DNA from 2 places in the Peribacillus sp. JNUCC41 genome. Region 1 is predicted to be linked to the other one. Evidence: predicted binding sites of a transcription regulator. Region 1 holds the regulator's gene; the other holds the start of a gene.

What was found. The regulator NrdR, encoded in region 1, represses ribonucleotide reductase genes. The targets are predictions, from matches to a motif close to AACACNATATATNGTGTT.
Region 2: a site for NrdR is predicted at 5,456-5,473, ahead of JNUCC41_RS25865 (vitamin B12-dependent ribonucleotide reductase). Genes of this name have one in related genera too.

Annotation. Positions count from the first base shown of each region.
Region 1 is NZ_CP062163.1:258,825-268,001, forward strand. It holds gene JNUCC41_RS01275 (GNAT family N-acetyltransferase) at 1-300, opposite strand, end outside; gene JNUCC41_RS01280 (hypothetical protein) at 354-524, opposite strand; gene thrS (threonine--tRNA ligase) at 631-2,562, opposite strand; gene ytxC (sporulation protein YtxC) at 2,952-3,812, opposite strand; gene dnaI (primosomal protein DnaI) at 3,933-4,871, opposite strand; gene JNUCC41_RS01300 (replication initiation and membrane attachment family protein) at 4,858-6,270, opposite strand; gene nrdR (transcriptional regulator NrdR) at 6,335-6,796, opposite strand; gene speD (adenosylmethionine decarboxylase) at 7,066-7,446, opposite strand; gene JNUCC41_RS01315 (glyceraldehyde-3-phosphate dehydrogenase) at 8,392-9,177, opposite strand, start outside.
Region 2 is NZ_CP062163.1:5,353,938-5,363,114, reverse strand. It holds gene gcvT (glycine cleavage system aminomethyltransferase GcvT) at 1-831, shown strand, start outside; gene gcvPA (aminomethyl-transferring glycine dehydrogenase subunit GcvPA) at 849-2,195, shown strand; gene gcvPB (aminomethyl-transferring glycine dehydrogenase subunit GcvPB) at 2,188-3,645, shown strand; gene JNUCC41_RS25875 (rhodanese-like domain-containing protein) at 3,809-4,192, opposite strand; gene JNUCC41_RS25870 (lipoate--protein ligase family protein) at 4,396-5,232, shown strand; gene JNUCC41_RS25865 (vitamin B12-dependent ribonucleotide reductase) at 5,624-8,194, shown strand; gene JNUCC41_RS25860 (hypothetical protein) at 8,327-8,512, opposite strand; gene splB (spore photoproduct lyase) at 8,650-9,177, shown strand, end outside.

The sequences.
Region 1 (9,177 bases):
CGTACCGATGCCTTTTCCTCTGTCCTGTTCGTTGATGCCGATGACGATTTTGGCTGAATGCCTCGTTCGGCCCATTTGATTGCCCAATAAGATTAGGTAACCCATCAACTCATGCCCGCTGGCAGCAACGAGGAAAACGGAAAGGGGATTTTTTTCGATTTGCTCCATTTGCTTTTCCATTTGTTCCCCCGTCGCTTTTCTTTCCCCAGGGTTGAACAGCATATACCCGGAATCTTCAACATGATTGAACAAAGCAGCCAAGTTACCCGCGTCTTTCCTTGAAGCCTTTCTGATCTCCATTTATCCCCATTCCCCCTTTGGTTACAGTCCATACTGATCGAAGCCATCAAATGCTAGGAGTTTTCTTTCGCCTTTTTCTTTTTCTCGATGGTGTCCCAGGAAAATAGGACTATCCAAAAAAGCAGGACCGGGACAATGGCATATTGTCGATAATCATCCAATAACAATAAGATGATAATGACAAGGAATGTCGGTCCGAATAGATAAGAAAATTTCTTTTTCATGCTGACCCTCCTTTTCATTGCTGTACATATTTTCACATGATGGTATCATTTTATCATGCCATAATTATAAAGAGGGACACAACTATATGTGCCCCTCTTTGTGCTTTTAACGGCTCACTTCCGCCTTAATCGCTGAAACGAAATCTTCAAAAGCGATTGTTTCGGATTTTTGTTCACCGTATTTACGTACATTCACACTGCCTTCTTTGACTTCATTGTCTCCAACAACGAGCATGTACGGGATTTTTTGCATTTGCGCTTCACGGATTTTGTAACCGATTTTCTCGTCACGTGTATCCAGGTCGACACGAATGCCTTGCGCTTTAAGTTTTTCCTGTACTTCTTTCGCATAATCCAAGTGCACTTCAGGTGAGACCGGGATCACTTGTGCTTGGATAGGTGCAAGCCAAGTCGGGAATGCCCCCTTATATTCTTCGATCAAGTAAGCGACAAAACGTTCCATTGTGGAAACGACGCCGCGGTGAATAACGACCGGACGGTGCTGCTTGCCGTCCTCACCGACGTAATTAAGATCGAAACGTTCAGGAAGCAAGAAATCAAGCTGAACAGTGGAAAGCGTTTCATCTTTCCCTAAGGCAGTACGCACCTGAACATCAAGCTTAGGACCATAGAATGCCGCTTCACCTTCCGCTTCAAAGTAATCCAGGCCAAGTTCATCCATGGCGACTTTTAACATGCTTTGTGCTTTTTCCCACATGTCATCATCATCGAAGTATTTTTCTGTATCCTGAGGATCGCGATAAGACAGTCGGAATGAATAATCCTTGATATCGAAATCTTTATATACTTCCAGAACCAAGTTCACAACGCGCTTGAACTCTTCTTTGATTTGGTCGGGACGGACGAAAATGTGCGCATCATTCAATGTCATTCCACGTACACGCTGAAGGCCTGAAAGGGCACCTGACATTTCATAACGGTGCATCAAGCCTAGCTCGGCAATCCGAATTGGCAGTTCGCGATAGCTGTGGATACTGTTTTTATAGACCATCATGTGATGCGGACAGTTCATAGGACGCAGGACAAGCTGTTCGTTTTCCATCTCCATGGCAGGGAACATGCCGTCCTGGTAATGATCCCAGTGTCCAGATGTTTTATAAAGGTCCACGCTTCCCATTACAGGTGTGTAGACATGGTCATAACCCAAACGTTCTTCCTTGTCCACGATGTATCTTTCGATTGTCCGACGGATGGTCGCGCCTTTTGGCAACCACATTGGCAACCCTTGTCCCACTTTTTGTGAGCTCATGAACAAGTTCAATTCTTTGCCGATTTTACGATGGTCACGTTCTTTGGCTTCTTCAAGGAAACGCAGGTGTTCGGCCAAATCTTCTTTTTTATAGAAAGCCGTACCGTAAATGCGTTGAAGCATTTTGTTTTTGCTATCGCCTCTCCAGTATGCTCCAGCGATGCTCAATAGCTTGAACTCTTTGATTTTCCCCGTTGATGGAACATGAATTCCACGACAAAGGTCAAAGAATTCACCCTGCTCATAAAGCGTTACCTGCTGATCGGCAGGAATCGCATCGATCAACTCCAACTTGTACTCATCGCCGATTTCTTTAAAACGGGAAATCGCTTCATCACGACTCACTTCGATGCGGGAAATTTCCAAGTTTTCGTTGACGATTTTCTTCATTTCTTTTTCAATCAATGGAAGGTCTTCAGGAGTCAATGATTCCTCCAGATCCATATCATAGTAAAAGCCGCCCTCGATGACTGGACCCACTCCGAATTTAGCGTTTTTGTACAAACGTTTGATCGCTTGTGCCATCAAGTGTGCTGTACTGTGACGCAATACTTCAAGAGCATCCGCTGCGTCCTGTGTGACGATTTCGATTGTACCATCTTGTTCAATCGGACGTTTCAAATCATATAATTCACCATTGAATTTTCCGGCAATGGATTTTTTCCTTAAACCAGGACTGATGGATGCAGCGATGTCTTCAGTTGTTGTCCCTTTGGCAAACTCCTTAACCGCTCCGTCAGGAAAAGATATTTTCAGTAATTCTGACATTTTAGTTTCACTCCTTCTTATTGTTCGGACAAATTACAGGTTTTGATTCCATTACAACACAAAAAAGCCCGCCCCTGTATAAAACAGGGACGAGCTTAGTAATAAATATCATTAACCCGCGGTTCCACCCTCGTTCCAGCTTGCCTTTCACGGCAAAATGGCACTTGTAACTTGGTAACGGCAGCTTCCCGTCAGCTCATATTCGCAGAATGCCTGCTTTCCGAGCCGAAGTTTAAAGGTGGTAAGTGTTCCATGCGAATAGGAAGCTTACAGCCTGTTGGCTCCCCTCTCTGATAATCGGCGACTAGAATACCCTTGTCCTCATCATAACTTTTAGTTTTTTAATAGTATGTAGGAAATTATAATTTGTTATACGGTGAAAATCAAGGTTAATTTTCTTTTTTCCACGAAAGATCATTCAAATGCATCGAAAATGACGAAAGTGGCAGGATGGTTGCCCGTTCTTCGAAAATCCTTGAAATGGTCTGGATCAGCCCTTCTTCCTTATCATCAGTATAGATGCACAAGTTTTCAGGAGCAATCGATAAAAGCGGGGCAAGTATCACCGTATCGAGAAAAAGTGAACTTTTGGCAAGAAGCCTCCTGTCGATCATACTATTGATTTTCGGCCGGTCGAGTTTGCTGAATTTCTGATCATAGAAATGAAAACCATCCCGGTTGACGAGGTGAAGCTTTCTTAATTTCGACTCCTGCCCATGAAGGCAATCACGGAGCGTGGCAATGAAATTTTGATAGTCCTGCTCCAGCTTGTATTCATCAATCGCCTTAACGACATACTTTTCCAAAGTGTGCTGAAATGATTTTAAACGGAAGGTCGTAAAAGAATCGAATGAAAAAGATACCTTTCCAGCCAAGATGCTTTGAAGTCCTTCCTCAATCAATCGTTTCTCCGTATTGAATGCTCCATCTTGATCCCTGGCTCTTTCCGCCTCGATGATCGATGATGCAATTTCAATGATGGCTTCAATTTCTTCCCGTTCCCTATAAAAAAATTTACCGACTATTATTTGCTCCAGAACAGGAATCGTCTTTTCTTCCAATAAAAAAGAATGAAATGCATCACGAAGCAAAATTAGCCATTTATCACCTGAAGACTTCGTCATATCCATATGCATGCCTTGTTGCGGAAGAAATCGAATGTATGCTTGAAATTCTGCCCCCAGTGGATGGACAGAAACGAAATTCAGTAATTTCATTGCCTCTGAATCGTTTTGAAACGAAATTTGCACTACGACATCCCCCCTTCCCCCTTGCCTGTTTGTTCATGTATATGGGGATGGGGACGTGTTTAGAAGTAGGATGAGTCTTGTAAAAGAAAAAAGTGACCTCCATTAAGAGACCACTTTCCTTCATCTTCTCCGATTCACGCCATCCAGCTTGACCGGCTCCGCTAAATATTGAATTCTTTCCATTATCCTGGCCGCCTTCACTTCTTCCTTCTCACCGCGCTGTGAAAAGGTTAGGTGGTTCTCCAGGCCATTCAGGTCAAAATTCGAAGTGAAAAACGTCGGCAGGTTTTCCAGCATCCTAAATTGCAAAATCGGACCAAAAACCTCATCGCGTCCCCAGCTCGTCATGGACTCCGCTCCAATATCATCCAGCATGAGGACAGGGGCCGTTTTCACCATCTCAATTTTTTCATTGACCGTATTATCACCGATCGATCCTTTAAGTTCCCGCAAGTAGTCAGGGACATAGACAATAAGGGAGGAAATTTGCCTTTCTGCAAGTTCATTGGCAATCGCACCTAATAAGTACGTTTTCCCAACACCGAATTTCCCATATATATATAAGCCTTTTTGCATTTTACCTGGCTCATATTCCATAATGAACGACATCGCCTTACTTAAAACGTCCAAGCGTTTGTTATCATTATCCGTTTGGGTAAAGTCCTCAATGGTCGCCTTTAAAATATCCTTCGGTACATACAGGCTGTGGATCAATTTTTCCCGTTTCCGCTTTTCATCCTCTGCCAACTTCCGCGGACAGATTTCATAATTCAGGTTCAGGGCCTTCCCTTGAATCACCAATTTGGGATAATACCCTTGCATCATATTGATGCAGCCATTCAAGCTTGGACATTTATCACATTTATTGCTTTGTGAAGTGAACTCATAAAGCTTCCCCAAATTTTTATCAATCATTTCCTTCGTGACCGTCGAACTGTTGGCATTCAAAAATAACCGCACTTGTTCGTCTTCAAAAATCTCCTGTTTCAGCTTTTCATAACGCTGTTGAAATTGGTTTGTATTGGCCAATTTATTAAGGGATCTATTAATCTTTTCCATCGTTCATTTCACCTCCTGCTTTCCACTGCTTCCATTTCTCCTGAAGCTCGCGTTTCTGGGCATTCAATTCAGGCTGATCTGCATTCTGCTCCTGCTGTGCTTCTTCTTTTTTCTCAAGCCACTCCGGAACCGCTTCTTCCCGTATCGCCTTTTTCCGGCCGCCCTTCGCAGCATTCCTGCTTCCTTGAGCCCAGTCCTGATATTTCCTATGTTCATTTTTAGCCAGTTCCATCGCCTCGACGACCGTAGAGACCTTCAGCCGTGCCCAATGGCCTGCCAGCTTTTCCACATAGCCCTTCGTGAACTTCATATCCGTTTTGAGCATGACGTATTCAATCAAGACATTGACGACACCCGGATTCAGCTTTTGATTGATCATCACTCCCTCAACCACTTTCAGATCACCGCTTGATGGCTCTGCACCTCCAGACAATTGCATCAGCCGCTCCCTCGGGGAAATCGTCTCCAAATGACGGATTAACTCTTGTTCCTGTGTTTTCGGTTCTTCTTTTTGTGTCCGTTCACGAATCGGCTGCACCCGATTGACTAGGGAAGGCATATCTGCCTGCCGTTCGATCTGATACCAGTCCCTTGCCGCCTTTCTGAGCACTTCCTCATCGATTTCATCATCCAATGAAACGGCATCCATTACTAGTTTTTGCATTTCCAGCGGATCAATGCCATATAAAAAAGCAAGTTTGGCAATCGTACTTTTTATTTTCGGAGTAAAGGCCTTTTTCGGTACGATCGAGGATTTCATCCCGGCAAGTAAAAGGTCAAAATCAAATAAGTCGTCAAACCCCGATGGCTCGACGCCTTCCGTCCGATCGATGAATTGCTGCTCAGGCATCGGTTTCCATTCGTTTTTCGCTTCATCGGTTACATATAAAGAGTCCAAATGATCTGATGAGAATACTTCCGCAAAAGATTTAGTCACACCTTCATATTGATCGGTTAAGATATGATCATCACAAAAGAATCTCTTTAACCGGTTGAATTGCGCTTTGCCGATTTTTTTGTATAAGTAAATATTCAGCATTCCATCCGTGAAAAACTGCTGGGGTGAAAGCGGCGGGTTTAACTCATAGATGAATTCCTTCGTTTCATTTTTCGATTTCTTATATACATTCAACAGACCAATTCCTTCAAGTAAAAGGCGTGCTTCGTAAATATCACCTAACTTAAGGCCGATGGTATTCATTAATTGATAATGTGAGGAGATTTCCGACCATAGCCTGTTTTCCTCCAGCTCACTCCATAACGTCATATATAGGCTAATGCAGATAGGTCCAATAAGAGGTTGATATAGTCGGGTAAGTATTTTCCGATCATAATCATGAAGCAGCCCCGCAGATGAGACCAAATATGAATCCGCTGGGAGCAATTCTTGCCAATGCATTGACATCTCCATTCAAACCTTTCAAAAGATGTAGTGAAAAAAGAGCCAAAGTGAATCTTCAGCTCTACTTTCTTTCTTTATTTATTAAATCTTTCAATTCATCGATAAAGACATTGATATCTTTAAATTGTCGATAGACGGATGCGAACCTTACATAGGCAACCTCATCGACTTCCGCCAGCTTGTCCATTACCATTTCGCCGACATTGTCGCTTTTCACTTCCGATATGCCCTGGTTGCGCAGTTCTTTTTCTACATAACTGGTAATTTGCTCTAGTTCCTTCAAGGGAACCGGGCGTTTTTCGCAAGCCCTGATTAAGCCACGCAGGATTTTATCACGACTGAACTCTTCCCGTGTCCCGCCCTTTTTCACTACAATAAGCGGTGTTTCCTCCACCTTTTCAAATGTCGTGAATCGAAAACCACATGCCTCGCATTCACGGCGTCGTCGAATCGATTTACTTTCATCGACTGGCCTGGAATCGAGCACTCTTGTTCCGTTATATTGACATGATGGGCATTTCATCATTATCAGCTCCGTATTTTATGTAGGACTCCCCTATCTAAATGTTCCCCAAGGATTTACTTCTCTATCTTAATCTTATATTAAAAGGAACGGCCAGTACAAGTAAAAAGTGTAACTTCCAGCAGCAGGCACTTTTGTTCCGCCCTTGGAGCACCTTTGTCAAGGTCTTTGTGCTATAAGGCAATCCATAGCTATAATGTGAAGCAGGCTGCCGATTCATTGCATTAAAAAAGAGATGCACCCATGGCATCTCTGTGTATACGTGTTTTTTATAGGGCACTTATATTGGCTTTTTTCATTTGTACAGGACCTAAACCACGTGGTAATTCTATGTTTTCACGTGTTTGCGCATTCAAAGCTTCTGCAATATAATCTGCCGCAATATTCGGATCCAAGTTACCGCATGTATAGACATCGATGCTCGCATAGCCGTGTTCTGGAAAACTGTGAATCGTTAAGTGTGATTCAGAAATGATGACAACCCCGCTGACTCCTTGTGGAGCAAATTTGTGAAAGGCAACTTCCCGTACCTCTGCACCTGATTTCAAAGCAGCATCAACAAAAATCTTTTCAATTAAATCGATATTGTTCAGTTTTTCAAAGTCACAACCCCAAAGTTCTGAAATGACATGTCTACCCATTGTTTCCATAGTGTAAGCTGTTTCCATATTAAGCTTCCCCCTTACCATGATTTAAAAATAAGTTCTGATAACTACCACGGGGGAAAGTTAGTCCAAAGAGGTCCTAACCCTTTAAGTAGCCATCATGCAAACCGCTTTTGAAGAAGTTCACGATTCATAGTATATATTGTTTGAATTTTTTTTGCAACTCCAAATTAAAATTTTGGAAAGATAAACTTTATATGCAATAGGGCTATAGCTAAGGTACCAATGTAAGGGAAATTCTGTTTTCCGGGTTTATTCAGCGCCTTAAAATAGCCAGGAATTGATGGGTCACTGCATTAAAAATAGCCTGCTAAAAAATTTTAGCAGGCTCAGACTATAAGCAAACCCCAATCAAGTTTGTCTATTCTTTTAATATTTGGCCGTTGATTTCCACTTCAGGCACTCGCTTTCCGCGGGCGGTCCGGGAGCCTCCTCGGCGCCATTGCGCCTGCGGGGTCTCCCTTGGACGCGCTTTTCCCGCAGGAATCTCACCTTACGTTCCAATCAACTTTGATTTAACAGTAAGATCTCCTTTTACCTACAGTCTATTTAAGAAAGGAGCCAAGAAGATTAAGGACAGTTCAACTGAACCTTAGAATAGCTGCTATGTGAAAGATGAACGAACAAAACAAGTTTGCCTATTCGTTTCATGCGGCATCAAACCGCAATGGATTTGTTTTGGGGACAATGATAACAACCGTAAATACGTATGCTAGTCATATCTTATAGCCTCTAGTTTTACAAGTGATTGAGAAAGTTGGAAAACCAGGAGCAGTAGCCGCATGTAAAAGAAAACATGATATGCGTGGGGTGACTATTCTCTATAACTGCTCCAAATCCAAAAAAGGTTTCGGATTGTGGCCATTTTGAAACCTTTTTGTCTACAAACTGAGCCTGCTAAAAAATTTTAGCAGGCTCGATTTCTTTTCATTATTTTACTGATAGTTCGACTTCGGAAGTTTTTTTCAACTCGGATCCCACCAATTTCACAAGGTCCACTACCCGGTTGGAGTAACCCCACTCATTATCATACCATGCAAGGACTTTCACTTTCCTGTCCCCAATCATCATCGTCGTCAAACCATCGATGATTGCAGAGTGAGGATTCGTTTTGAAATCACTGGAAACTAAAGGTTCCATCGTGAATTCCATAATTCCTTTGAGTTCATTTTCTGAAGCATCGATGAAGGCTTGGTTCACTTCATCAATCGTGACATCACGGTTTAAATCCACAACAAGATCGACTAGAGATACGTTAGGTGTCGGTACGCGGATCGCCATTCCATGAAGCTTGCCTTTTAATTGCGGCAACACTAGCGAGATGGCTTTTGCAGCTCCTGTGGTCGTAGGAATCATGCTTTCCGCAGCGGCACGGGCACGTCTTAAGTCTTTATGCGGGTTATCGATATTATTTTGATCATTTGTATAAGAATGTATCGTCGTCATTAAACCGTTGTTTATGCCGAATTTTTCATCAAGCACTTTTGCAACCGGTCCAAGACAGTTGGTTGTACAAGATGCATTGGATATGACGAAATGCTTGTCAATTTCCAGCACTTCCTCATTTACACCCATTACAATGGTAACGTCTTCATTTTTACCCGGCGCTGATAAAATAACTCTTTTTGCCCCTGCATCTAAATGAAGAGCCGCTTTAGAACGATCATTGAATTTGCCCGTAGCTTCAATTACAATATCTATGTCCAACTCTTTCCA
Region 2 (9,177 bases), 400 kb from region 1:
AACGGAGGCACGGTTGATGATCTTATCGTGTATAAAAGGGCAGAGGACGACTATCTGCTCGTGGTCAATGCAGCGAATACAGAAAAAGATTTCAATTGGCTTCAAGCTAATTTAACGGAAGATGTCCAAATTACGAATGTATCGAGTGACTATACACAGCTGGCACTTCAAGGACCATCTGCAGAAAAGATATTACAAAAACTATCGGGAAATACTGACTTAAGTGAAATTGGATTTTTCAAGTTCAAGGAAAATGTCCTGATTAACGGTATCTCCACGCTGGTATCCCGTACTGGATACACTGGTGAAGATGGTTTTGAGATATATAGTGACAGTGAAAATGGTCCTGCCCTTTGGAAGGCGATTATGGAAGCCGGAAAGGAAGAGGGGGTTCAGCCGATTGGTTTAGGTGCTCGTGATACCCTGCGTTTTGAAGCGAAACTGCCGCTTTATGGGCAGGAGCTTTCAGCGGACATCACCCCGATAGAAGCCGGTATTGGTTTTGCAGTGAAAGTGGATAAGGAAGCGGATTTTTTCGGGAAAGCCGTTCTTGCTGAGCAAAAGGAGAATGGAGCTCCCCGCAAGCTTGTGGGAATTGAAATGATTGACCGTGGCATTCCGCGTCATGGGTATAAGATCTACAGCGGTGATAAAGTCATTGGTGAGGTCACGACCGGTACCCAATCACCCACGTTGAAGAAAAACGTGGGATTGGTACTTATCGATAAGGAATTTTCGGTACTGGATGCGGAAGTAGAAGTGGAAATCCGTTCCAAGCGTTTGAAAGCCGTTATCATACAAACACCTTTTTATAAAAAACCACGTAAATAGAGGGGAATGGTCATTAGATGAAACATCGTTATTTACCCATGACAGAGCAAGATAAACAAGAAATGCTGGAAGTGATAGGGGTATCTTCTACTCAAGAACTTTTCAATGATATCCCTGAAAGCGTTCGTTTCCAAGGAGAATACGATATTAAGCCTGCTAAATCGGAACCTGCATTAATGAAAGAATTATCAAGGCTAGCTGCCAAGAATGCGGACCTTAAAAGCTATGCTTCCTTCCTTGGTGCGGGTGTCTATGATCATTACGCACCGGTCATCGTCGATCATGTTTTATCCCGTTCTGAGTTTTATACGGCTTATACACCGTATCAGCCAGAAATTTCACAGGGCGAGCTTCAGGCAATCTTCGAATATCAAACGATGATATGTGAATTGACGGGAATGGATGTAGCTAACTCATCCATGTATGATGGCGGGACGGCACTAGCCGAAGCAGCCATGCTTGCTTCTGGCCAGACGCGGCGCAAGAAGATTCTCATTTCAGGAACCGTTCATCCTGAATCAAGGGAAGTTGTGAAGACATATGCGAAAGGGCAACGGGTGGAAGTGGTCGAAATTCCTTATAAGGACGGTGTGACGGATTTAGCTGCTTTAAGGGAATTGGCGAATGATGACATTGCAGGAGTGATCGTGCAATATCCGAACTTTTTTGGCCGCATCGAGCCATTGAAAGAAATGGAGGAAATCATTCATGGTGTCAAGTCCACGTTTATCGTTTCCAGTAACCCGCTTGCATTGGGAGCTTTGACATCCCCTGGAGCACTCGGTGCAGATATCGTAACGGGGGATGCCCAGCCATTCGGCATTCCAGCGGCATTTGGGGGACCTCATTGTGGCTATTTTGCCGTTACTAATAAACTTGTTCGGAAAGTTCCGGGCCGACTCGTCGGTCAAACGGTGGATGAAAATGGTAAAAGGGGGTTTGTACTGACCCTTCAAGCTCGTGAACAGCACATCCGCCGTGACAAAGCCACATCCAACATTTGTTCCAATCAAGCTTTGAATGCCTTGGCAGCTTCTGTCGCAATGACCGCGCTTGGGAAAAAGGGTGTCAAAGAAATGGCTGTGCAAAATATTCAAAAAGCGCATTATGCGAAAAAAGCAATTATGGCAAAAGGGGTGGAAGTGATATTCGACGGTCCTTCATTTAATGAATTTGTCATTAAACTGCCTGCTTCGTTTTCAGAAATCAATAAAAACCTTTTTGAAAAAGGGATGATCGGCGGCTTCGATTTAGGGACGGTTTATCCTGAGCTGAAAGATCATATGCTGGTCGCGGTAACTGAACTTAGAACAAAAGAAGAAATTGATGCACTTGCGCAGGAATTGGGGGATCAACATGAATAATCAAGATCAATCACTCATTTTTGAAATCAGTACTTCCGGTCGAATCGGATACAGTCTGCCAGAAATGGATGTTGCAACTATTTCGCTCGAAGAAATTCTTCCTGCCGACTACATCCGTGAAGAAGAGGCAGAACTTCCTGAGGTGTCCGAACTTGATATCATGCGTCATTATACAGCACTTTCCAAGCGGAATCATGGAGTGGATTCGGGTTTTTATCCGCTGGGTTCATGCACGATGAAATATAATCCGAAAATAAATGAAAATGTGGCGCGCTTCAACGGTTTTGCCCATATCCATCCATATCAGGATCCGGCTACTGTTCAGGGAGCATTGGGACTATTATTTGATTTGCAGGAACACTTAACGGAAATCACCGGTATGGACCAAGTGACATTACAGCCTGCAGCAGGTGCTCACGGTGAATGGACTGGATTGATGATGATTCGCGCTTTTCACGAAGCGAATGGCGATACAGAACGGACTAAAGTGATTGTACCTGATTCTGCACACGGTACGAATCCTGCCTCTGCAACTGTTGCCGGCCTTGAAACGATTACAGTGAAGTCGGATGAAAATGGGTTAGTCGACCTTGAGGATTTAAAGCGTGTTGTCGGACCGGATACCGCGGCCTTGATGCTGACGAATCCCAATACATTGGGATTGTTTGAAGAAAATATTTTGGAAATGGCCCAACTTGTCCATGACGCAGGTGGGAAGCTTTATTATGATGGAGCCAACCTGAATGCAGTTCTATCGAAAGCACGACCGGGTGATATGGGCTTTGATGTGGTTCACTTAAATCTCCATAAAACATTCACAGGCCCGCATGGCGGCGGCGGCCCGGGTTCTGGTCCTGTAGGGGTGAAGTCGGACTTGATTCCTTACTTGCCTAAACCGCTTGTGGTCAAACAAGGTGAGCAATTCGTTCTTGATTATGATCGTCCGCAATCCATCGGTAGGGTAAAACCTTATTATGGTAATTTCGGGATAAACGTGAGGGCGTATACGTACATTCGTTCAATGGGGCCAGATGGTCTTAAAGCCGTCACCGAGAATGCGGTCATCAATGCCAATTATATGATGCGTAGGTTGGAACCATTTTTTGACTTACCATATAATCGTCATTGTAAGCATGAATTCGTATTAAGCGGACGCCGTCAAAAGAAATTAGGGGTAAGGACTCTCGATATAGCCAAAAGATTGCTGGATTTCGGTTATCATCCTCCGACCATTTACTTCCCGTTGAACGTGGAAGAAGGAATGATGATAGAACCGACTGAAACCGAGTCTAAAGAAACGCTGGATGCGTTCATCGATGCGATGATCCAGATTGCCAAGGAAGCGGAAGAAACCCCGGAAATCGTTCAGGAAGCTCCGCATACAACCGTTATAAAGCGGCTTGACGAAACTCTTGCTGCAAGAAAACCTGTTCTGCGTTTTCAAGCATAGACTGATAGCTTACACGAAAAAAAATCCCTGCCAGCCGGCGGGGATTTTTTCATGTTTATGTAAGAGTTCATTAAAAGTTCAACAGTTAACTTTCATTCCCTAAAGCCCGCATGATGCAGAAGAAGTCTTTTTAATTTAAAAGAGCCCATGCGGAGATGGGGTCTTATTTCTTTGCTTTGATTTTCCCGGTCCACATCTTGAAACCGCCCTTTAGGTGAAAAAGTTCCCTGTAGCCCTTTTTGTATAGCATGGCTGCAGCTCTTCCGCTGATGATTTCGCTCTGAGCGTACAAATATACAGGCTTGTCCGGCCTAATTTCGACCAAGCGGGTTTTCATTTGAGTCATAGGGATGTTTCTTGCGCCTAAGATATGACCATTATCGAAATCATTCGGTTCCCGCACATCGATTAGCTGCACTTTTCTGTAGTTAGCGATAAATTCGTCCTGTGTTAATGTTTTAACGATTTTACGCTGGCGGTACCAATTAAAAAGTGAATACGCAATAACCACTCCCAAGATGATGAGCAGCGTATATAATATTTCCAAACATAAAAACTCCCTTCTACCTTAACGAATACAGACAATCCTTATTATATAATTGCTTTACCCAATAATCAAAAAGAATTTTCATCAAATTCTTCATCGACTTGATAGCACGTTCTTTTTTAGAGTGTTAAAGTCTGTTAAACTACTACATGTGAGTTTTTTGTGGGGGATTGAAAAACAGTCTATTGAAACGAGGGGTAAGGATGACTAAAGAAAAATGGGGTTTTATAGATTCGGGGTATTGTTCACCGGGTTTTAATATGGCTTTGGACGAAGCACTGTTAAACTGGCAAAGCAAAGGTGAAATTCCGCCAATCATACGCTTTTACGGCTGGGATCCAGCAACATTGTCGATTGGTTATTTTCAAAAGGCTGAAGCGGAAATTGATTTGGAAGAGGTCAAAAGGCAGGGACTTGGTTTTGTTCGCAGGCCAACAGGAGGACGAGCGGTACTGCACGAGCATGAATTGACTTATAGCGTAATCGTTCCAGAATCCTATCCGGGAATGCCAACTACCGTTACTGAAGCATATCGTGTCATTTCTGAAGGAATATTAATGGGGTTCAGGAATCTGGGATTGGATGCTTATTTTGCCGTGCCTCGAACCAATCAGGAAAAAGAAGCTTTAAAATCGCCCAGGTCTTCCGTCTGTTTTGATGCTCCAAGCTGGTATGAACTGGTCGTCGAGGGCAGGAAGGTCGCTGGCAGCGCTCAAACCAGGCAAAAAGGCGTCATCCTTCAGCACGGGTCCATTTTGCTTGATCTTGATGATGATAAGCTTTTTAGCGTATTTAAATTCTCAAATGACAGGGTTAAAGAGAGAATGCAAAAAAACCTGAAAAATAAAGCTGTGGCCATAAATGACATTGCTGGAAGAAAGGTTACCATCCCTGAAGCGAAAGAAGCTTTTGAAAAAGGTTTTGCCGAAGGACTTTCGATCGATTTAGAGCCATACGTCCTAACCGAAAAGCAATTGCAGGAAGTGAAGGCCATTGCAGAAAGTAAATATGAAAGCGATGAATGGAATTTTATGAGATAGAAGAAGTGGGATAATAAGAGTGATAAAAGAAAAAAGTTTTTTCAGATTTTTTGACCTAATAAGATATCCCTTGCAGGGATAAGCCCTAAAAGGGATGGGGAAAAAGCAAGGTCCAAATTAATTGAAATCTGATGAAAAATTATCGTAAATCGACATTTTCCTCCCTTTTGCTAACTATATTAATTGATTTATCGTTTGACAAAATTAAAAGTTATTCAAAACAAACACAATATATAGTAGTTGAAATATTTAATGCGACACTATATGTTGATTTTTGAGTTTCGCTATGATAAATTTAGGGTACTTGTTAAGCGAAACGGACATGTAAGGCTACATAAGGATTTTTGCGGCAGCAAGAACGGATCTTGAAACATATAAAGGAGAGGGAATTATGTCGGTTGTAATAAAAGAAGCTTTAAAGGTTGATCTAGAAAGGTTGAATAAGGATATTTCTTTATTTCCCCAGGTTCACCCTGTAACTGCTGATATGAAAATGGCGCATAAGGGAGTGTCCCGTCTAGTCATGCTTGACCGCTATTCTTTTAAGGATACTGAAAAAATCACACTCTCGGCAGGCGATTTCGTCGTGTTGACGATTAAGGAAGATCCGAAATTCCCGGCAAGGGGTCTCGGTTACATCGTTGAAATTGATTGGGAAACCAAAAAAGCCAAGGTATTGGTGGATGAAGAATTCCGTGGCGTATTGGATAATCCGGAAGAAGTGGAGACGGGAATTATTAACCGTCCGTTGGATATAATCGAAAAGCCGCTTGAAATATACTATGAACAAATTGCGAAACGTAATGCAACGGGCTTGGCATCAGTGGAAACCACGGAAGAAAAAAGAACGGAATGGTTCAATAAATTCTATCAAGAATTAAAGAACCTTAATTTTGTCCCGGCAGGACGAGTATTATACGGTGCAGGTTCCAATACGGACGTTACTTATTTCAACTGCTATGTAATGCCATTCGTACCGGATTCACGTGAAGGGATCTCAGAACATAGGAAACAAGTGATGGAGATCATGAGCCGCGGCGGCGGAGTGGGTACGAACGGATCGACACTGCGTCCAAGAAACACTCTGGCAAAAGGGGTGAATGGAAAATCCTCTGGTTCAGTATCATGGCTTGACGATATTGCAAAACTGACGCATCTTGTTGAACAGGGCGGCAGCAGACGCGGCGCGCAAATGATCATGCTTGCTGATTGGCATCCTGATATTGCGGAGTTCATCATTTCCAAAATGCAAAATCCAAGGATTCTGCGTTACCTAGTGGAAAACACTAAAGATGAAGCCATCAAGAAATATGCGACGGATAAATTGAAATTCACGCCGCATACGGAACAGGAAACGGCTATGTATCAAGGGATCATCAATTATAAGGAGATTCCTGGCCAAGGTGGGTTCAGTGAGAAAATCATTAGGGATGCAGAAGAAAAGATCCGTACAGGTGGAACGTACAGTGTCCATAATCCGGATTTTCTGACTGGAGCCAATATCTCTATTTGCCTGACTAAGGAATTTATGGAAGCGGCGGAACAAGATGCGGAATACGAATTGCGTTTTCCTGATGTAGAGAGCTATAATGCCGAAGAAATGGCCATTTACAATGAAGAATGGCATAATGTCGGTGATGTTCGTGAATGGGAAAAAATGGGTCACAAAGTCCGTGTTTACCGTAAAATCCGAGCTAAAGAGCTTTGGAACTTAATAAACATTTGTGCGACATATTCTGCTGAACCAGGAATTTTCTTTATTGATAATGCTAATGAAATGACGAATGCCAAAGCATACGGTCAGCAGGTCGTTGCCACGAACCCTTGTGGCGAACAGCCATTGGCCCCATATTCAGTATGTAACCTTGCGGCAGTCAATTTGGCTGAAATGGCTGATAAAGATAGCAAAACGGTTAATTTCGAGAAACTTAAGCAAACCGTCGAAGTCGGTGTGCGTATGCAGGACAATGTCATTGACGCAACTCCTTATTTCTTGGATGAAAACAAAAAACAGGCACTGGGCGAGCGACGGGTTGGACTTGGTGTAATGGGTCTGCATGACCTATTGATTTATTGTGAAACGGAATATGGTTCTGAAGAAGGAAATATCCTGGTTGACAAGGTATTTGAAACGATTGCGACTACTGCTTACAGGGCTTCTGTGGAACTTGCTCAAGAAAAAGGCAGTTTCCCGTTCCTGATCGGGTCAACGGACGAAGAAACCAATGAGCTTAGAACACGTTTCACCCAAACTGGGTTTATGGAAAAAATGCCGGAAGATATCAGGGAAAGTGTTGCTGCACATGGCATCCGTAACTCTCATTTATTGACAGTGGCCCCTACAGGAAGCACAGGAACGATGGTTGGGGTATCAACAGGTCTTGAACCATATTTCTCTTTCACGTATTTCCGCAGCGGCCGTCTGGGTAAATTCATAGAGGTGAAGGCTGACATTGTACAGGAATACTTGGAACGTCATCCGGAAGCCGATACAGAAGAGCTTCCAAAATGGTTCATTTCCGCTATGGAATTAGCCCCGGAAGCGCATGCTGATGTTCAATGCATCATTCAGCGCTGGATTGACAGTTCGATCAGTAAGACAGTCAATGCGCCAAAAGGATATACGGTCGAACAAGTTGAAAAAGTATATGAACGTCTTTATAAAGGCGGAGCAAAAGGCGGTACTGTATATGTGGACGGAAGCCGTGACAGTCAGGTCCTTACGCTCAAAGCGGAAGAAAACCAAATGGACGAGCAGCTTGAAATGGATGAATTGACAGATGTGGAAGTTAAGAAGAAAGTTGTTTTGGTCGATACGATAAATGAACTGCGTTCGACGAATGTTACAATTGGATCGGAAGTGGGTAACACTTGCCCGGTCTGCCGTAAAGGTGAAGTTCAGGAAATGGGCGGATGCAATACATGTACGAATTGCGGAGCACAATTGAAATGTGGGCTATAAGCTGATGGAAGGGAAGTCGTTAAGTATGCTGCAAAGCTATCTTAACGACTTTTTTTTCAAGTAACAGCCTGTTCAGTTACATAGCAAAAGAAGACCGAATCCTCGTAAATTCGGTCTTCTTTTTGCGTTCAATCAACCATTTTCATTTTGCTGCCCTATTTCCTTTTCAGCTAGATATTGGTTGCCATCTTTCAATACCGAAAATTCATCGACCGAGTCTCCAGGTATATTCCTTGGATTTGGATATTTATTATCTGTTTGGACGGTGATCGCTTGTTTCCCCGTTCCATTTGTCAAGAAGTCTCGTTTATTAACCATATCGCATCTCCTTCATTTTGAATTACCAAGTATAAACAATCATGAGGCTAACAGAATAAAGAAAAACTATCCTTATGAATTAGATTGTGTAGTTCGATTGAAAATATGAACAAATCGATAAAAGAATGGAGATCGAAATGAAACCATTTATGCCACAGTTAGTATATATTGAGCCAAGGGCACTGGAATACCCGCTTGGCCGGGAATTAAAAAAGAAATTTGAAGATTTGAACATTGAAATCCGTGAGACCACATCGCATAACCAAATTAGGGATCTACCTGGAGAAAATGATCTGCAAAAATATCGTGTCGCCAAATCGACGCTTGTGGTAGGAATCAGAAAAACATTGAAATTCGATTCCTCAAAGCCATCTGCTGAATATGCCATACCTCTTGCTACAGGGTGTATGGGGCATTGTCACTATTGTTATTTACAGACGACACTCGGATCAAAACCATATATTAGGACATATGTGAATCTTGATGAGATTTTCGAAGCAGCCGAAAAATATATAAATGAGAGAAAGCCTGAAATTACCCGTTTTGAGGCAGCCTGTACATCGGATATCGTCGGAATTGACCATTTGACACATTCGTTAAAAAAGGCCATAGAATATTTTGGAAAAAGTGAATATGGGGTTCTAAGGTTCGTAACTAAATTTCAT